3 regions of the Metapseudomonas lalkuanensis genome follow, and region 2 is predicted to be linked to each of the others. Evidence: riboswitches for the same ligand, from Rfam matches in the RefSeq annotation. Region 2 holds a riboswitch; each other region holds the start of a gene.
The links. A riboswitch is a leader RNA that binds a small molecule or an ion and turns the genes downstream of it on or off. The one in region 2 is predicted to bind cobalamin.
Positions count from the first base shown of each region.

Region 1: linked by a shared signal. The riboswitch ahead of cobG (precorrin-3B synthase) and the one ahead of btuB (TonB-dependent vitamin B12 receptor) in region 2 are both predicted to bind cobalamin.
Region 3: linked by a shared signal. The riboswitch ahead of cobW (cobalamin biosynthesis protein CobW) and the one ahead of btuB (TonB-dependent vitamin B12 receptor) in region 2 are both predicted to bind cobalamin.

Region 1 is NZ_CP043311.1:651,031-657,493, reverse strand. Features, by position in the region: gene FXN65_RS03125 ((2Fe-2S) ferredoxin domain-containing protein) at 1-110, opposite strand, end outside; gene FXN65_RS03120 (cobalt-precorrin-6A reductase) at 107-838, opposite strand; gene FXN65_RS03115 (cobalt-precorrin-5B (C(1))-methyltransferase) at 835-1,932, opposite strand; gene cbiE (precorrin-6y C5,15-methyltransferase (decarboxylating) subunit CbiE) at 2,045-3,250, opposite strand; cobalamin riboswitch at 3,331-3,521, shown strand; gene cobG (precorrin-3B synthase) at 3,609-4,925, shown strand; gene FXN65_RS03100 (precorrin-8X methylmutase) at 4,922-5,548, shown strand; gene FXN65_RS03095 (precorrin-2 C(20)-methyltransferase) at 5,548-6,294, shown strand; gene cobJ (precorrin-3B C(17)-methyltransferase) at 6,385-6,463, shown strand, end outside.
Region 2 is NZ_CP043311.1:4,205,633-4,212,095, reverse strand. Features, by position in the region: gene FXN65_RS19600 (C40 family peptidase) at 1-523, shown strand, start outside; gene FXN65_RS19595 (C40 family peptidase) at 667-1,194, shown strand; gene FXN65_RS19590 (O-methyltransferase) at 1,202-1,852, shown strand; gene FXN65_RS19585 (hypothetical protein) at 1,858-2,178, shown strand; gene FXN65_RS19580 (SIR2 family NAD-dependent protein deacylase) at 2,181-2,918, shown strand; cobalamin riboswitch at 2,970-3,183, shown strand; gene btuB (TonB-dependent vitamin B12 receptor) at 3,252-5,117, shown strand; gene cobO (cob(I)yrinic acid a,c-diamide adenosyltransferase) at 5,131-5,742, shown strand; gene FXN65_RS19565 (cobyrinate a,c-diamide synthase) at 5,742-6,463, shown strand, end outside.
Region 3 is NZ_CP043311.1:665,609-672,071, reverse strand. Features, by position in the region: gene FXN65_RS03195 (OmpW/AlkL family protein) at 1-44, shown strand, start outside; gene FXN65_RS03190 (NAD-dependent epimerase/dehydratase family protein) at 238-1,167, opposite strand; gene FXN65_RS03185 (sugar nucleotide-binding protein) at 1,160-2,044, opposite strand; gene cobM (precorrin-4 C(11)-methyltransferase) at 2,157-2,912, opposite strand; gene FXN65_RS03175 (cobalamin biosynthesis protein) at 2,909-3,319, opposite strand; gene FXN65_RS03170 (CbtA family protein) at 3,316-4,029, opposite strand; gene FXN65_RS03165 (CbtB domain-containing protein) at 4,041-4,226, opposite strand; cobalamin riboswitch at 4,331-4,546, opposite strand; cobalamin riboswitch at 4,605-4,798, shown strand; gene cobW (cobalamin biosynthesis protein CobW) at 4,891-5,943, shown strand; gene cobN (cobaltochelatase subunit CobN) at 6,044-6,463, shown strand, end outside.

The DNA of each region.
Region 1 (6,463 bases), 2.5 Mb from region 2:
GCCGCCTCGCCACGCAGAGCCAGAAGTTGACGGCGGAACAGCTCGGCGAAGGAACCTTCAGCGAGGTCCGGCCCGGCGAACAGCACGCGGGCGTAGGGTGTTGCGTTCATGGGTTTTCCAGGTAGGTGGCGAGGGCCTGCCAGAGGCCTTCGACGGATTCGAATTCGCGGGTAACGGCAGGCAGAGCCGGCCGTTCGAGGATCAGCACCGGCAGCCCGAGCTCGCGGGCGACCTGCAGCTTGGGTTCGGTGGACTGGCTGCCGCTGTTCTTGCTGATCAGCACATCGCTGCGCAACCGGCGGAACAGGTCACGCTCACCGTCGAGGCTGAAGGGGCCACGGGCACCGATCACCTCGTAGCGTTCCCCGGCCGGTTGCCCTTGCAGGCAGCGCACGGTCCAGTGCTGCTGGGGCGGGATCTCCTGCAGGTGCTCCAACGGTTCGCGGCCGAGCGTGAAGAAAGGCCGGCGGAAGGCTTTCAGGGCCTCGATCAGCCCGGCCCAATCGGCCACGTTGCGCCAGTCGTCATCGGGGCCGGCCTGCCAGCCGGGGCGCCGCAGGGCCCAGCAGGGAACACCGGCCATGCCGGCAGCCGCAGCTGCGTTAAGGCTGATCTGTGCGGCATAGGGATGGGTGGCATCCACCAGCAACCCGATGCCCTGGTCGGCGATGAAACGTGCCAGCCCCTCGGCGCCGCCATAGCCACCGACGCGAACCTGGCAGTCGAGGTCGTCCGGCACTTTGCCGAGGCCGGCAAGGCTGTAGACGTGTTCAGGGCCCAGGCGGCGCGCCAGCGCCAGCGCTTCGGCTACCCCGCCCAGCAGCAGTATGCGCTTCATCGCGGCTCCACCGCCTCGCCGACGATGTTGCCCTGACGGTCGATGGCGAAGACCTCCAGCGCCACGCTGGCCGGCACCGTCTTGCGGGCGAAGGCCAGGGCGTGTGCGCAAACCGCATTGCCCAGCGGGATGCCGGCGTCGTGGGCCATGACCAGCGCCAGCTGGCTGGTATTGGCGCCGCGCATGGCGTCCTGCAGCTCGGCGCTGGCGCCCAGTTCGGCAGCCCATTGCGCCAGCAGCGGCAGGTCGATGCTGGAGCTGCGGCTGTGCAGGTCCATATGGCCGGCGGCGAGTTTGCTGATCTTGCCGAAGCCGCCGCACAGGCTGAGCTTGGCCACAGGCGCCTTGCGCAGGTGCTTGAGCACGGCGCCGGCGAAGTCGCCCATCTCGATCAGGGCGGTGTCGTCCAGGTGATAACGACGGCGCATGGCATCTTCGCTGGCATTGCCGGTGCACGCCGCGAGATGGGTGAAACCGTTGGCGCGGGCGACGTCGATGCCCTGATGGATCGAGGCGATGTAGGCCGAGCAGGAAAAGGGCCGGACAATGCCGGTGGTGCCGAGGATGGAAATCCCGCCGAGGATGCCGAGGCGCGGATTCATGGTCTTCAGCGCCAGCTCGGCACCACCCTGCACGCAGATGGTCACCTCGAAACCGCCGGGGTAGTGATGCTCGGCGGCGAGGCGGTTCAGGTGTTCCGTCATCATCTGCCGGGGCACCGGGTTGATCGCGGGTTCCCCCACCGCCAGGGTCAGGCCCGGCTTGGTGACGGTGCCGACGCCAGGGCCGGCGTGGAAGCGCACGCCGGGCGACGCGGCCAGGCGCACCTGCGCATAGATCAGCGCGCCGTGGGTCACATCCGGGTCGTCGCCAGCGTCCTTCAGGGTGCCGGCCTCGGCACCACCTTCGCTCAGACGGCAGAACTCCAGGCGCATCAGCACCTGCTGGCCCTTGGGCAGGACGATCTCCACCGCATCGGCCGCCTCGCCGCCCAGCAGCAGGCGAGCCGCCGCCAGGCTGGTGGCGGTGGCGCAACTGCCGGTGGTGTAGCCACTGCGCAAGGGCGCGGGTTGTTCGGGGGTTTCGTCACGCATGGCGCTAAGGTCTGCTCAGGAGGTTACGTCGGTTGGCGCCGGAAGGACGAGCCCCAATGTCGGAGTAATCCCGTACGCCGATACGTTGGGCTTCGCTGCGCCCTGCACCAACCTACGCATCCTTGACTACATCCAGCAAGGTAATCGGCAGCGCCGCACGCCAGGTGTCGAAACCGCCCAGCGGCTGGGCCTGGGCGATGGAGATGCGGGCTAGCTCACCACCGTGACGCTCACGGAAAGCCACCAGCGTGGCTTCGCTTTGCAGGGTCACCGCGTTGGCGATCAGCCGGCCGCCGGGCTTGAGCTGGTTCCAGCAGGTGTCCAGCACGCCGGGTTCGGTGACGCCGCCGCCGATGAAGATGGCATCCGGCTCGGGCAGCCCGTCCAGCGCTGCCGGAGCCTGGCCGGCCACCAGTTGCAGCCCGGGCACGCCAAGGGCATCGCGGTTGTGGCGGATGTGCGCCTGGCGGCCTTCGTTGGCCTCGATGGCGATGGCGCGGCAATCCGGGTGCGCACGCATCCATTCAATGCCGATGGAACCGCAGCCGGCCCCCACATCCCAGAGCAGTTCGCCGGGACGCGGCGCCAGGCGCGCGAGGGTAACGGCGCGGACGTCGCGCTTGGTCAACTGGCCGTCGTGGCGATAAGCGTCGTCCGGCAGGCCGGTGGTCAGCGGCAATGGACGGGTGCCTTCACCGGGCAGAACTTCGACGGCCACCAGGTTGAGTGCGGCGACCTCACCGAGGGACCAGTCACGGGCAATGCCGTCGATGCGTCGCTCACGCTCGCCACCCAGGTGCTCCAGCACGGTGATTCGGCTGGGGCTGAAGCCACGCTCGGTGAGCAGTGCAGCGATGGCCGCCGGGCTGCTGCCGTCATTGCTCAGCACCAGCAGACGGGCGCCGTCGTGCAGATGGGCATTGAGGGCCGCCAGGGGACGCGCGACCACCGAAAGCAGGGTGACGTCCTGCAATGGCCAACCCAGGCGAGCCGCCGCCAGGGAATAGGACGAAGGGGCCGGGATCACGCGCAGTTCTTCCGCCGGCACCTGCCGCGCGAGGCTGGCGCCTACACCGAACAGCATGGGATCGCCACTGGCCAGCACGCAGATCGGCGTGCCGCGCCGTTCCAGCACCGGAGCCAGCGAGAAGGGGCTGGGCCAGGGCGTACGGCGAGCGCGAATGCAGCGCGGCAGCAGGTCGAGCTGGCGCAGGCCGCCCACCACCTCGGCGGCGCCCAGCAGGGCATGACGTGCGGCCTTGCCCAGGCCCGCGTAACCGTCTTCGCCGATCCCCACCACTGTCAGCCAGGGCTGCATTTGCTCTCCTCGATTCTGAAAACGCCAAGGTCGTCCGGCTTCCGACAGGCAGCCTTTTCCCCGGTCCGGGCAAAGCGGGCATAATAGCGCCCTTCATCGGTCGCTGGCGCTCACCTGACGAGCCCCAGCCTAAGAGGGAACACGGTCGAGCCGTGGCTGCCCCCGCAACTGTAAGCAGCGAGTCCATGCATTCTGGCCACTGAATTATCGGGAAGGCCGCACGGGACGACGACCTGCCAGCCAGGAGACCTGCCGGTGGAACCAGTCGCGTGTGTACGCATCGAGCGGGGTGTATCGGTGCAACGTTGTCCCTAGCCCAGGGAACCGGGTCGCCGCGACGCCAACCATGGTGACCTGAGTGAAGCACGCCCAGCCCACATCGTTTTCCGTCCGCCCCTCGGCCTGCCCGGGGTTGCTGCGCATCGTCCAGGCGAAGGACGGCGGCATCTGCCGGATCAAGCTGCCCTGCGGCCGCCTGGGTTCGATGCAGGCCCGCGCCGTAGCGGCCGGGGCGAACGCACATGCCTGCGGCGTGATCGAGGCCACCAACCGCTCCAACCTGCAGATCCGTGGCGTGAAGGCCGGTGCCGAGCAGGCACTGATCGATGCCCTGCTGGCTGCAGGCCTGGGCGCGGGCTCTCCCGGTGCCGACGATGTGCGCAACCTGATGGTCAGCCCACTGGCCGGCCTCGATTCCAGCGCCCTGGTGGATGTCTCGCCACTGGCCACACAGATCCTCGGCCTGTTGCAGGACAAGTCGCACTTCCACGCCCTGTCGCCCAAGTTCGCCCTGCTGCTGGATGGCGGCGAGGCCATGGCGATGCTGGAACACCCCCACGATCTCTGGCTCTCGGCCATGGGGAACGGCAACCACGCGCAATTCGCCTTCGGCCTAGCCGGCTGCCCGCCCCGATCCGGCGACGACACGCCCGCCCTGGCCGCCGTACCGCGCGCCCAGGCCCCCGCCCTGGTTGAAGCCGTGCTGGAACTGTTCCTCGAACTGGCGACGCCCGAGCAGACACGCATGCGCCACCTGCTCGCCGGGCACCCACCGGGCGACCTGCTGCTGCGCCTGCAACAACGGCTGGAATTTCCCCTGCTGCCGGCCGGCGACTGGCAACGCCCTGCCCCGCAGCCCTTCGCCCACCTGGGGATTCGCGAGGGCCGCCATGTCGGTGGCGCGCCAACCCTCGGCAGGCTCAATGCCGCGCAACTCATCGCCCTCGCCGATCTCGCCGACCAGCAGGGGGACGGCAGCCTGCGCCTGACGCCCTGGCAATCGATAGTGCTGCCCAACGCCGAAGATGCCGGGGCGGTCCTTCGAGCCATGCAGGACCTGGGCTTGGCCACCGACGCCCAGGAGCCCCTGGCCCGGCTGATTGCCTGCACCGGTTCCGCCGGCTGCGCCAAGGGCCTGGCCGACACCAAGGCCGATGCCCTGGCCCTGTCGCCGCTGCTGCCGCCCGGTGCGGTGGCCCACCTCAGCGGCTGCCCGCGTTCCTGTGCCGCCGCCCATGTGGCGCCCTTTACCCTGCTGGCCGTCGCCCCCGGCCGCTACGACCTCTTCCAGCGCGGTGGCGAAGGCTTCGGCCGCTTGCTGTCGCGTGACCTCAGCATTCAAGAGGCCGGCGAACGCCTGGCCGCCTCTCCTGACACCTGGAGTTCCACCCCATGATCGAGTACATCCGCGATGGTCAGGAGATCTATCGCAACTCCTTCTCCATCATCCGCAACGAGGCCAACCTCGCCGACATTCCCGCCGACCTGGAAAAACTCGCGGTGCGGGTGATCCACGCCTGCGGCATGGTCGATGTGGTGGAAGACCTGCGTTTCTCCCCCGGTGCCGGAGCCGCCGGCCGCGCCGCCATCGCCGCCGGAGCGCCGATCCTCTGCGATGCGCGCATGGTGGCCGAAGGCATCACCCGTGCGCGCCTGCCGGCCAACAACCAGGTCATCTGCACCCTCAACGACCCCGGCGTACCGGAACTGGCCCGCGAGCTGGGCAATACCCGCTCGGCCGTGGCCCTGGAGCATTGGCGCGAGCACCTGGAAGGCAGCGTGGTGGTCATCGGCAATGCCCCTACCGCGCTCTTCTACCTGCTGGAAATGCTCGACGCCGGCGCACCGAAGCCAGCGTTGATCCTCGGCTTCCCGGTGGGCTTCGTCGGCGCGGCGGAATCCAAGGACATGCTCGCCGCCGACAGCCGCGGCGTGCCCTATGTGATCGTGCGTGGCCGTCGTGGCGGCAGCGCCATGGCGGCGGCGGCGGTCAACGCCCTGGCCACGGAGGTGGAGTGATGACTGGCAAAGGACGGCTGATCGGCCTGGGCGTGGGCCCCGGCGACCCGGAACTGATTACCCTGAAGGCCCTGCGCCTGCTGCAATCGGCGCAGGTGGTGGGTTACTTCGTGGCCAAGGCGAAAGCCAGCCAGGGCCAGGGAGGCAATGCCTTCGGCATCATCGAACAGCACCTCACCGACGCGCAGCAGCGCATGCCGCTGGTGTACCCGGTGACCACCGAGAAACTGGAACCGCCGCTGACCTACGAAACCGTCATCAGCGACTTCTACGACACCGCCGCCGAGCAGGTGGCCCGGCATCTGGAGGCCGGCCGCGACGTGGCGGTGATCTGCGAGGGCGACCCCTTCTTCTACGGCTCCTACATGTACCTGCACGACCGCCTGGCCGAACGCTACGAGGTGGAGGTGGTGCCCGGCGTCTGCTCCATGCTGGGCAGCGCGGCGGTGCTCGGTGTGCCGTTGGTGTACCGCAACCAGAGTCTTTCCGTACTCTCCGGCGTGTTGCCGGAGGGCGAGCTGAAGGCGCGCCTGGCCGACGCCGAAGCGGCCGTGGTGATGAAGCTCGGCCGCAACTTCGACAAGGTGCGCCGCGTCCTCCAGGACCTCGGCATCGCCGGCCGCGCCCATTACGTGGAGCGCGCCACCATGGCCAACCAGCGCATCGTGCCGCTGGATGAAGTGGACCCGATGGCCTCGCCCTACTTCTCGATGATCGTCATACCCGGCCAGAAGTGGAGAGGATGATGCCGCGCGGGATATCCGTGTCCCTGGGGTGCGCCGTGCGTACCAATGAATTCCGGTGCGCACGGCGCACCCTACCCGTGGAACTCCGCAATGCATAACCCACCAGCCATCGTCTTGCTCGGCAACGGCGGCCTGCCCGTTGCGCGAAGCATCCAGGCGCTTTATCCAC
Region 2 (6,463 bases):
GGCCCCCGCAGCCGACGGCGCTCCCGATTCGCTGCTGTCGGATCGTGAACCCACTGCCCTGGACCTGGCCAACCTCACCGATGACGAGCCCTACCAGATGCCGTCCCTGGCCGACGGCCTGCTGGAGCGTGGTTTCGAGCTGGTGGGCACCCCGTACCGCTTCGGTGGCCGTTCCCTGAAGACCGGTTTCGACTGCAGTGGCTTCGTGGGTTATCTGTTCAAGGAAGAAGCCGGTATCCAGCTGCCGCGCTCCACTCGCGAGATGATCAACCTGAATGCCCCGGTGATCGCCCGCAGCGAGCTGCAACCAGGCGATATCGTGTTCTTCAACAACCGTGGCCGTGGCCGCGTCAGCCACGCCGGCATCTATATCGGCGACGACCAGTTCATTCACTCCAGCAGCAGCCGCAGCGGCGGTGTGCGCGTCGACAGTCTCGACGACCGCTACTGGAAGGCCAGCTACATGGAAGCCAAGCGCGTCCTGGCGATGAACACCGCGACTCGTCACCCGCTGCATCGCTGATCCAGCCGGGCTCGAGACGACAAGCCGAGGCGGCCTTCATGGCCGCCTCGGCTTTTTTGTGCACAATCGCACCGCTACCTCTTGCAATATCACTGTGAGATCAGCAAATTAGCGAGCATTCTTCAAGTCAGGACTGACTTGCCATGCTCGCACCGGACCGCCTTGCCATTCTGGCCCTGGCCTCGCTGCTCACCGCTTGTGCGAGCAAGGCGCCGCCGCCTTATTCCCCTCCTGTCGTCACCACCGCCGTCCAACAGTTCTCGCCGGCGGCCGAAGACGTGCTGTTCCGCGCTCTCGGTCTGGTGGGCACGCCCTATCGTTGGGGCGGCAACACCCCGGACAGCGGTTTCGACTGCAGTGGCCTGATCGGCTACGTCTACCGCGACGCCGCGGGCATCAGCCTGCCGCGTTCTACCCGCGAGCTGATCTCCATGCGCGCCCCCAGCATCGGCATCAATGCCCTGCAAAGCGGCGATCTGGTGTTCTTCGCCACCAACGGCGGCGGCCAGGTCAGCCACGCCGGTATCTATGTGGGCGAAGGGCGTTTCGTCCATGCGCCACGCACCGGCGGAACGGTACGGCTCGACAGTCTGTCGAACAGCTACTGGCAACGAAGCTATCTCAGCGCCAAGCGCGTAATCTTCGATCCACGCCTGGCGCAATCCCACTGAGGCATCCATGACCAACCGCACGCTGAACCTGGACGACGCCCTCTACGGCTATCTCCTCGAGGTTTCGCTGCGGGAGTCGCCCCTCCTCGAACGTCTGCGCGCTGAAACCGCGGCACTGCCCATGGCCCGCTGGCAGATCGCGCCGGAGCAGGGCCAGTTCATGGCCATGCTGGTCAAGCTCACCGGCGCCCGGCGCATCCTCGAGGTGGGTACCTTCACCGGCTACAGTGCCCTGTGCATGGCCGCCGAACTGCCTGGCGATGGCCAGATGATCTGCTGTGACCTGCCCGGCGACTACAACGCCATCGCCTGCCGGTACTGGCAGGAGGCCGGCATGGCCGGACGCATCGAGCTGCGTCTCGCGCCAGCGCTGGACACTCTCGCTGGTTTGCAAGACGGCCGTTTCGACCTGATCTTCATCGACGCCGACAAGGCCAATTACCCGGTCTATCTGGAAGAAGCCCTGCGCTTGGCGCGCACGGGCGGCCTGATCCTGTTCGACAACGTGCTCTGGAGCGGTCGGGTCCTGGAAGAACAGCCGGATGACCCCGACACCCGCGCCATCCAGGCGCTCAATCTGGCCTTGAAGAACGATCAGCGTGTCGACCTCTCGATGCTGCCGGTAGGCGACGGCCTGACCCTCTGCCGCAAGCGCTGAAGGGCATGCCCGAGCCAATTCGCCTTCCGCCCCAGCCCGATGCCTGCGAACTCTGTGGTCGCGCATCGACGCTGACCCGCCATCACCTGATCCCCAAGGCGTTGCACGACAAGCCCTATGTGCAGAAGCGCTTCGGCAAGAGCGAACGCATCACCGCCACCCTCTGGGTCTGCCGCCCCTGCCACAACCAGATCCACAAGCTGTTCAGCGAGAAGGAACTGGCCCTGACCTACAACAACCGCGATGCCCTGCTGGGCGACGAGCGCCTGCGAACCTTCGTCCGCTGGTTGGCGGGCAAGCCAGCGGGATTCACCCCGAGGCACTGAAAATGACGCGCATCCCCGACGACCTTGTCTCGCGCCTGTGCAATGCCTGCCATCTGGTGATCTTCACCGGCGCTGGCGTTTCCGCCGAGAGCGGAATCCCGACCTTTCGCGACGCCCAGACCGGCCTCTGGGCGAAATACCGCCCCGAGGAACTGGCCAGCCCCGAGGGCTTCCGGGCCGATCCGCAGACGGTCTGGGACTGGTACGCCTGGCGCCGTGAGCGCTGCCTGGCGGTGCAACCCAACCCGGCGCACCTGGCCATTGCGGAACTGGAGCGGCGGCTGCCGAAGGTCACCCTGATCACCCAGAACGTCGACGGCCTCCACCAGCGCGCCGGTAGCGGCGCGCCTCTGGAACTGCACGGCAATATCCATCGCCTGAAATGCTTCAAGTGCCGGCGCGATGGCGGCGACTGGCCGGAGGATGTGCGCAGCATCCCGCGCTGCGAATGCGGCGGCCTGTTGCGCCCGGCCGTGGTCTGGTTCGGCGAGAGCCTGCCTGAATCCGCGCTGGAGGTGGCTGCCGAGGCCAGCCAGGACGCGGACCTGTTCCTCAGCATCGGCACCTCCAGCCTGGTCTACCCGGCGGCCGAACTGCCATTCCTGGCCAAACGTCATGGCGCCCATCTGGTGGAAATCAACCCGCAGCCCACGCCCCTCAGCGCGCGTGCCGACCTTTGCCTGCAAGGCGCGGCGGGGGAGGTGATGGCGGCCCTGATTGCCAGCCTTGCTGCCTGTTGAGGGCCGCGCCGGTCGCTCGCGCCGATTTGACGCTACCCCGCGCACCCTCTAACCTTCGCCGCTGCCTCAGGTGCCCCTTGGCCTTGGCCTACGGGGTGAAACAGGGAAGCCGGTCCATTCCTTCGAAGAATCCGGCGCTGCCCCCGCAACGGTAGGCGAGTCGAATGCCGCAATCGGCCACTGTGCTCCAGCATGGGAAGGCGCGGCACAGGAGCGCATCGCTCCACTCGCAAGCCCGGAGACCGGCCTGTCGCACACAGGGCATCGCGGATCGTTCCGCATGCAGTACCCACTGAGATGTCGCGCGGGTGGCACGACGGAGATCCAACCTTGATTCGCAAGCCTTTCTTCAGGCCGGCGGCGCTTGCGCTGCTCGGCGGTACGTCCATTTCCCCCTTCCTGGCCGCCGCGCCCCTGACGCTGGACGAACAGGTGGTCACTGCGACCCGTAGCGAACGGCCGGTGCGCGCGAGCCTGGCCGCCAGCACCGTGATCGACCGCGAAGAGATCGAACGCAGCCAGGCCCGTTCGGTGCCCGAGCTTCTGCGCAGGGTGCCGGGCGTGACCCTCAGTAACAACGGCGGGCCGGGCAAGCAGACTTCGGTATCCATTCGTGGCACCGAGTCGGATCACGTACTGGTGCTGATAGACGGCGTCAAGGTGGGCTCGGTCAGCAATGGCCTGACCGCTTTCCAGGACTTGCCGGTGGAGCTGATCGACCGCATCGAAGTGGTTCGTGGCCCGCGTTCCAGTCTCTATGGCTCCGAAGCCATCGGCGGCGTGATCCAGATCTTCACCCGCAAGGGCGGACAGGATGGGGCCAAACCCTGGTTCTCGGCAGGATACGGCACCCACGACAGCTATGACGGCAGCGCTGGCGTTTCCGGCGGCGATGGCCGGGTCTGGTATAGCCTCGGCGTCAGTAGCCAGGACACCGACGGCATCGACGCACTCAGTGCGCGCAGCAGCTATCACGAGCCCGATGCCGACGGTTATCGCAACCTGTCCGGCAACCTGCGCGCCGGCTACCGCTTCGACAATGGCCTGGAACTCGACGGCACCCTGATGCGCGCCAAGGCCCACAACGATTACGACCTGGTCAGCCCCTACAGCGTGGGGGGCGGGTGGAACGCCAACGCCGACAACGAGCAGCGGCTCATCGGCGGTCGCGCACGCTTCAGTCCGCTGGAGCCCTGGGACGTGACCCTGCAGGCGGGCCGCAGCGAAGACCTCTCCCGAGAGGAAACCGGCGGCCTCTTCTCGTCGCAATTCGATTCCCAGCGCAACTCGGCATCCTGGCTGAACGACCTGACCCTGGCCGAAGGCCATGTGCTGACCCTGGGTTACGACTGGCAGCAGGACGAAGTCAGCGGTTCCACGGCATTCGCCGAGGACTCGCGGCTGAACAAGGGCTGGTTCGCCCAGTACCTGGGCGAGCACGGGCGCCAGGACTGGCAGCTCAGCCTGCGCCGCGACGACAACGAACAATTCGGCACCCACGACACCGGCAACGCCGCCTGGGGCTACGCCCTGACCGACGCGGTGCGCTTCGCCCTGAGCTACGGCACCGCCTTCAAGGCACCGAGCTTCAACGAGCTGTACTTCCCCGACTACGGCAACCCGAACCTGGACGCGGAAACCTCCGGGACCTTCGAGGTCGGCCTGGCCGGTGAGCACGACTGGGGGCGCTGGTCCGCCAACGCCTTCCGCACCAATGTCGATGACATGATCGTGCATGACGCGAACTCCGGGCTGGGGCCGTTCGGCAGCCCCAACAACATCGGCAAGGCACGCATCGACGGCATCGAACTGGTGCTCGGCAGCCATTGGCTGGGGTGGGACTGGCAGGCCAACGCGACCCTTCTCGACACCGAGAACCGCGCCCACGACGCCAATCATGGCAATGAACTGCCGCGCCGCGCCCGCGAGGTCTTCAACCTGGACCTCGATCGCCGCATCGGGCGCTTCGGCCTCGGCGCGACCCTGCATGCCGAAGGGCGGCGCTTCGACGACGTGGAAAACGACGACCGCCTGGCCGGCTATGCCACCGTCGACCTGCGTGGCGAATACTGGCTGACCGAGGCATGGCGCCTGCAGGCCAAGGTCACCAACCTGCTCGACGCCGACTACGAAACCGCGCTGGACTTCAACCAGCCGGGACAGGCAGTGTTTTTCACCGTCCGTTACCAAGCTCTGTGACGAGGAACATCCGATGACCGAATCCGCCGACCGCGACGCCCGCCACAAGGCCCGCATGCAACGCAAGAAGGCCGTGATCGACGAGAAGATCGCCCAGGCCCAGGATGAGTACGGCCTGCTGCTGGTGCACACCGGCAACGGCAAGGGCAAGAGCAGCTCGGCCTTCGGCATGGTCGCCCGCGCCCTCGGCCACGGCCTCAAGGTCGGCGTGGTGCAGTTCATCAAGGGCGGCATGTCCACCGGCGAAGAGAATTTCTTTCGCCGCTTCCCTGAGGAAGTCAGCTACCACGTGATGGGCGAGGGCTACACCTGGGATACCCAGGACCGCCAGCGCGACATCGAAAAGGCGCGGGCGGCCTGGGCCGTCGCCCGCGGCCTGCTGGACGACCCGCAGATCGGCCTGGTGGTGCTGGACGAGCTGAACATCGCCCTCAAGCACGGCTACCTGGAACTGGACGAGGTGCTGCGCGACATCGAATCCCGCCCCGAGCACCAGCACGTGGTCGCCACCGGCCGTGGCGCGCCCCAGGGGCTGATCGACGCCGCCGACACCGTCACCGAAATGACCCTGGTCAAGCACGCCTTCAAGTCCGGCGTGAAAGCCCAGAAGGGCGTGGAGTTCTGATGTCGCGCTCCTGCCCCGCCCTGCTGATCGCCGCACCCGCCTCCGGCCAGGGCAAGACCACCGTCACTGCCGCACTGGCCCGCCTGCATGCCCGCCAGGGCAGGCGCGTGCGGGTGTTCAAGTGCGGGCCGGACTTCCTCGACCCGATGATCCTTGCCCGAGCATCCGGGGCTCCGGTCTACCAGCTGGACCTGTGGATGGTGGGCGAGGCGGAAAGCCGCCGCCTGCTCTGGGAAGCGGCGGGGGAGGCCGACCTGATCCTGATCGAGGGCGTGATGGGGCTGTTCGACGGCTCGCCCTCGGCCGCTGACCTGGCGCGCCATTTTGGCGTGCCGGTACTCGGCGTGATCAATGGCGCCGCCATGGCTCAGACCTTTGGCGCCCTGGCCGTGGGCCTGGCCACTTACCAGCCGGACCTGCCCTTTGCCGGCGTGCTCGGCAATCGTGTCGGCAGCCAGCGTCACAGCGACCTGATCCGCGACAGCCTGCCGGACTGGATTCGCTGGTACGGCGCCCTGCCGCGCAGCGCGGATGTGGAGCTGCCCAGCCGTCACCTGGGGCTGGTGCAGGCCGAAGAACTGGCGGACCTGGACGCGCGCCTGGACGCCGCCGCCGATGCCCTGGCCGCCAGCGCCGAAGTGGCCTTGCCGCCGGCGGTGAATTTCGCCGCGCCCGAGGTCCAGGCGGTCGGCGAAGAGCTGGCCGGCGTGCGCATCGGCGT
Region 3 (6,463 bases), 2.5 Mb from region 2:
TGGACCCCTGGGTATACATGGTCGGCCTCGGCTACAAGTTCTGAGCGGGCTATTCTTCGAGAGGAACACCCCGCCAAAAGGCGCCTTCGGGCGCCTTTTTTTGTGCCTGGAGATTTATGAGGTAACGGAGGCCGATTCCATTATCGGGACCGACGCCAGGGTGCGCCGCGCGCACCGATCCTCGCTCAGGTGCGCACAGCACAGCCTACAGGGTCAGACCAACCCGCAATCGGGTGCTCAACGCCCCATGAGACGCGCCACACCCTCGCGCAGTGGTGTGGCAACGGGAAACTCGTAGCGCAGCAGCAGGCGGGCATTGTTGGCCCGTGAATGGCGGATGTCCCCGGCGCGGGCTTCCGCGTAGTTCACCGTTGGCATTTCGCCCAGCACCTCACCGATGGCGGTGAGCAACTGCTTGAGGCTGGTGGCGCGGTTGAGGCCCACGTTCACCGGTCCGGCTTCCAGCCAATCCGCTTCCAGCGCCTGCACCAGCACCTGCACCAGATCGCCGACGTAGACGAAATCCCGGGTCTGCTCACCATCGCCGAATACGGTGATCGGCAGCCCGGCCTGGGCGCGTTCTGTGAAGATGCTGATCACGCCGGAATAAGGTGAAGACGGATCCTGGCGTGGACCGAAGATGTTGAAGAAGCGGAACACCGCCGGCTCCAGACCGTGCTGCCGGCGATAGAAATCCAGGTAGTGCTCGCTCGCCAACTTGTCCGCTGCGTAGGGGGTCAGCGGCGCCTTGGGTGTGTCTTCGTCGATGGCCATGCCTTCGCCGTTCTGGCCGTAGACCGCAGCGCTGGAGGCGAAGATCACCCGTTTCACGCCGTGCTCGCGCATCGCTTCGCAGACGTTCAGGGTGCCAATGAAATTGCTCTGGTGAGTCGCCACCGGATCGTCCACCGACGCCTGTACCGAAGCCACTGCGGCCAGGTGCGCCACTGCCTTGCAGCCGGACATGGCGCGTGCCACCAGGGCAGCGTCGGCCACATCGCCCTCGATCAGCTCCAGGCGCGGGTTGGTCAGCGCCAGGTTGGAGCGCTTGCCGGTTGAGAGGTTGTCCAGCACACGCACGGCGTGGCCCCTGGCGAGCAACGCATCAGCCAGGTGCGAACCGATGAAACCGGCGCCGCCGGTGATGAGGATGGGGGAATCAACCATGACGATAGTAACGGTCCAGCAGGGTTGGCAACGCAGCACGCCAGGCGCGCGGCTTGATGCCGAAGGTATGGAGGATTTTCTTGCAGGCCAGCACCGCGTTCTGCGGTTCGTCCGCCGCATCGGGACGGGCGGCATGGGCCTGCGGGGTGATGTCCTGCACCTTCAACGGGTGCAGGCTGCGAGCCTCGCTGAGCAGCGCCTGACCAAGGGCCAGGGGCGTCGTGGCCTCGTGGCCGCCGTAGTGATAGGTGCCCCAGAGCGGCGCCTGGCAATCCAGTTGTTTGATCACAGCGAGCAGCACTCGCGCGGCATCGTCCACCGGAGTGGGATTACCGCGACGGTCATCCGCCAGGCAGATTTCGTCCGCTTGTTCGGCGCGGCTGAGGAAGCGCCCCAGGGAGCCGTCCCGGCTGTCGTCCAGCAACCAGCCGAAACGCAGCAGCACATGCTTGGGGCAGGCGGCACGGACACTCTGCTCCATGCGCCAGATGGCCTGGCCACGTTCACTGAGCGGGGCGGATTCATCCTTCTCGCTGTAGGCGGTGGCGCGGGAGCCATCGAATACCCGGTAGCTGGACGGTTGCAGCAGGATGATGCCGTGGTGCTGGCAAAGCTCGGCCAGTCGCTCCACTCCGCGTTCCTGGGCCGCCAGGCGAACAGCACTGACTTCCTCGGCCTGGAACCAGTCGAAGTAGTAGGCGAGGTTGATCACGGCGTCAGGCCGGGTGTCATCGAGCAGCTGGGTCAGGCTGGCGGCGTCCCAGCCCTGCTCGGGCGGACGCGGAGCGAGAAAACCTATGTCTTCCTCGGCGCCCAGGCGAATCAGCGCCTGTCCGAGTGAATTGCCGCCACCCAACAGCATCAAGCGCATTCGCATAGAGAAATAGGTCGCTTAAAGCCGGTTAGAGGGAGTTGGCGGGAAGATTGCCCGCCACATAAGAGCCGCATTCTGCGGGTTTCACCGGCTCACGTCACTAGCCGCGTAGCGGTTACGCCTGGCCTGGGCGGTAGAGATGGGCATGACTGGCGCGGTAAAGGGACGAATCGGTGAAGCCATCGGCCGCCAGCACCTTGCCCACGAGGATCAAGGCCGTGCGGCGGAAGTCCCGCGCCGCCACCTTGGGGAGAATGTCGCCGAGGGTGCCGGTGACCTGCTCCTGGTCCGGCCAACTGGCGCGATGGATCACGGCAATCGGGCAATCGGCGCCGTAGTGCGGCAACAGTTCTTCGACGATTTTCGCCAGTTGGCTCACGCCCAGGTGGATGGCCATGGTCGCGCGATGCCGGGCCAGGTCGCCCAGCGCTTCCCCTTCGGGCATGCGCGTTTTGCTGGCGTAACGGGTAAGGATCAAGGTCTGTGACACGTCCGGCAAGGTCAGCTCGCACCCCAGCAACGCGGCGCAGGCGGCGGCGGCGGTCACCCCCGGTACCACTTCGTAGGGGATGTTCCGTTCGCGCAAGTGGCGGATCTGCTCGCCAATGGCGCCATAGAGCGACGGGTCGCCGGAATGCACCCGCGCCACGTCCTGGCCCTTGGCGTGCGCTTCGGCGAGCAGGGCGACGATCTCGTCCAGGTGCAGCTCGGCCGTGTTCACCACTTGCTCGGCGCCATGCCCGGCCAACACGGCTTCGGGCACCAGGGAACCGGCGTAGAGGATCACCGGGCAGGTGCGAATGAGGCGCTGCCCCTTCACCGTGATGAGCTCCGGATCGCCAGGGCCGGCGCCGATGAAATAGACCGTCATGGCTGTTCAGCCTCCTGGGGGATACAGGCCAGGGCGCAGGTGGCGCTGGCGCTGCGGCGTTTATCGATGAGCAGGCTGGCGTGACCGTCGAACAGCGCCTCGGCCTGGGCCAGGGCAGCCGCCTCGGCAACTCCCGGGCTGCCAACGGCTTCCTGAACCCGTTCGGACGGCCGACTCAGGCATGCCTCACGGGCTGCGAGCATATCCACGGGCAGAAAATACAACGACAGGCCCAGTCGCTCGGCCAGGGCGCTCAGCCCCGGCTCTGCCGCCTTCACCTCACTGCTGGCCAGGGCGACCAGCTCATCGAGGGAGGCCCCGGCCTCCGCAAGGCACTGCAGCAGCAGGCCTTGCAGTTCATCCGCCGGGCAACCGCGTCGGCAGCCCAGCCCGGCGACCAGCTTCAAACGGAGGGCGAGGCGTGGCGCTGGTACAGCCAACCGGCCGCCCAGCCCAGTACGGCCCAGAAAGCGGCATTGGTGATCAGCGAAGCGGCGATGAACTCGTGTGCAAGCGCTTCCGGCGCCAGGCTGGAATGCACTTCCGGCTGCGGCGCGCCCACTACATGGGGGATCACCAGCAATACGACGCCCGCCACGCGCAGCCCCCAGTGACGGCCGAACGCGATCAGCGCGAGGCCAACGGCCGTGGAGGCGGCGGTGCCGATCCACCAGGTCTGGCGCTGGGCCAGCTCGGCGGCGGCGGTGCCCGGCAATTCCGGCGGCAGGCCGAGGGACGGCGCCAATGCGAAGGTGGCGAAACCGCCCAGGCCCCACAGCAGACCGTGCCACGCACGGGTCGGGCCGCGCAGGCTGAACAGCCCAGCGAGGATCAGGGCGAAGCCCACGGCCACCACCAGGTTGCTGCCGCCTGTGGACAGGGTCCGCTGCCAGCCATCTTCCGGGGCCCAGGCTTCGTCACTGTGCTCATGGACATGGGCAACGGCGGCGCCACCGTGTTGATGGGCATGGGCCTGCTCGACAGGGGCCGGCTCGGCGCTTTCATAGGTTTCCGCCTGGAGAATCAGCGGGGTGACCCACAGGCTCTGCAGCAGGGTCAGCACCAGGGCCGCGATGAGGCCGGCGAACCCGGCGGTCTGGGCGATGCGCTTGATCATGGATGCATCACTCAGTGGCAGGGGAAGGCGGCGCTGTGGCGGGTGTCGTGGGCGGCGTTGTGCACGGCCTCGATGTGCGAGAAGCCGGCGAAGTACACCAGGGACAGGCCGACCAGGCCGGCACCGATGGCCAGTACCAGGCGCTGGGCCAGGGTCGAGGAGGAAGCGGCGGAATGGGACAGGGTGCGGCTGGACATGGAGGTTCCCTCTGCGTTGCTAGTGATACCTGCAGGAGGAACGCGCGCGAGGGAAGCGGGCGCAGGGGCACCCAGATTTCCGGCTTGCGCCCGCCCACCGCGGGTTGCCAAAACGTGATCAGGCCGGTCTCCGGGCTTGCGACGCCGGCCGTGGCCGGATGGGCATGCCTTCCCATGCCGGATCGGCACAGTGGCGTACTTAACCCTACGATCGCTTACCGTTGCGGGGGCAGCGCCGGACTTGCCCGATGAAGGACGCACCGACTTCCCGTTTCACCTCGCGTACGGCGACGCGAGGCACCTGAAAAAACCGTGCTAGGACATCACGAGTCCGACCAAGCGTCAACTGCCGCGATTGACCGCTGCCGGCACGCTGCGTAGCCTTCGCCCTTTCGAGGTTCTCCGGATGTACGCCGGAGCTAAGAGGGAACGTGGTCAAGGCCACGGCTGCCCCCGCAACTGTGAACGCCCCCAAGGCCCTTCGAAATGCCACTGCGCAAGCGGGAAGGCGAAGGTGCCGCGCAAAGCGCAGGGTCGTGAGCCAGGAGACCTGCCTCGACGACATTCCAGACAACCGGGCGGGGTGATCCGGTGGCGAATCCGTTGCGCGGGGCCGGCCCCGCTGCGTTCGTCATGCCCGCCGACCGACCACGCAGAGGCGCGCATGAAAACCCTGGCCAAGCTCCCCGTCACCATCGTCACCGGCTTCCTCGGCGCCGGTAAGACCACCCTCCTCCGCCACATGCTCGACAACGCAGAAGGCCGCCGCATCGCGGTGATCGTCAACGAGTTCGGCGAACTGGGCATCGACGGCGAGATCCTCAAGCAGTGCTCCATCGGTTGCACCGAGGAAGAGGCCGCGGGCCGCGTCTTCGAGCTGGCCAACGGCTGCCTCTGCTGCACCGTGCAGGAGGAATTCTTCCCGGTGATGCGCGAGCTGGTGGCGCGCCGTGGCGACCTCGACCAGATCCTCATCGAAACCTCCGGCCTCGCCCTGCCCAAACCACTGGTACAGGCCTTCCAGTGGCCGGAAATCCGCAGCGCCTGCACCGTCGACGCGGTGATCACCGTGGTCGATAGCCCGGCGGTGGCGGCCGGCACCTTCGCCGCCCACCCCGAGCAGGTGGACGAACAGCGCAAGCAGGACCCGAACCTCGACCATGAATCGCCCTTGCACGAGCTGTTCGAAGACCAGCTCGCCAGCGCCGACCTGGTGGTGCTGAACAAGGCCGACCTGCTCGGCGCCGAAGCCCTCGCCGCCGTGCGCGCCGAAGTGGCGGAGGAACTGCCGCCGGCAGTGAAGATCGTCGAAGCCCGCGCCGGCAAGCTGCCGCTCGATGTCCTGCTTGGGCTGAACGCCGAAGCCGAACTGCACATCGACAGCCGCCCCACCCACCACGACCACGAAGGTCATGAAGACCACGACCACGACGAGTTCGACTCCTTCCACGTCGACCTGCCGGAAGTCGAGGAAGCCGCGCTGCTCGCCACCCTCGGCCAACTGGTGGAACGCCACGCCATCCTGCGCATCAAGGGTTTCGCCGCCATTCCCGGCAAACCGATGCGCCTGCTGATCCAGGGCGTCGGCAAGCGCTTCGACAAACACTTTGACCGCAAGTGGCTGACCGACGAAACCCGCAGCACCCGCCTGGTCGTCATCGGCCAAGAACTCGACCAGGCGGCCATCGCCAACGAACTGCGTACCGCTCTCTCCTGACCCACGACCATAGGGTGGGTGGAGCGGAGCGATACCCACCATTCGATATCGATGGGTATCGCAAGCTCACCCCATCCTACGGGGCCTCCGAGTAAAGGATATGCACCTCCTACGCACCCAACCCGGCGGCTTCGTTCCCGACGACGGCATCGCCCACCTGGCCCAGACACCCGCCGAACTGGTGATCCTGTGCAGCGGCGATTCGCACCTGGCCCTGCTGGCAGAAGCCGCCCGCGAACTGCCGGATGACTACCCGAGCCTGCGCCTGGCCAACCCCATGCAGTTGCAGAACCACGCCTCGGTGGACCTCTATGTCGACGAGGTGCTGCAGCACGCCAAGGTCATCCTCATCTCGGTGCACGGCGGCGTCGGCTACTGGCGCTACGGCATCGAACAACTGGTGGCGCTGGCCGAGCGCGGGGCGACGCTGATCCTGGTGCCCGGCGACGACCGTCCCGATCCGGAGCTGGCGGGCCTCTGCAACGTCCCGGGTGAAGATGCCGAACGCCTCTGGCAGTAC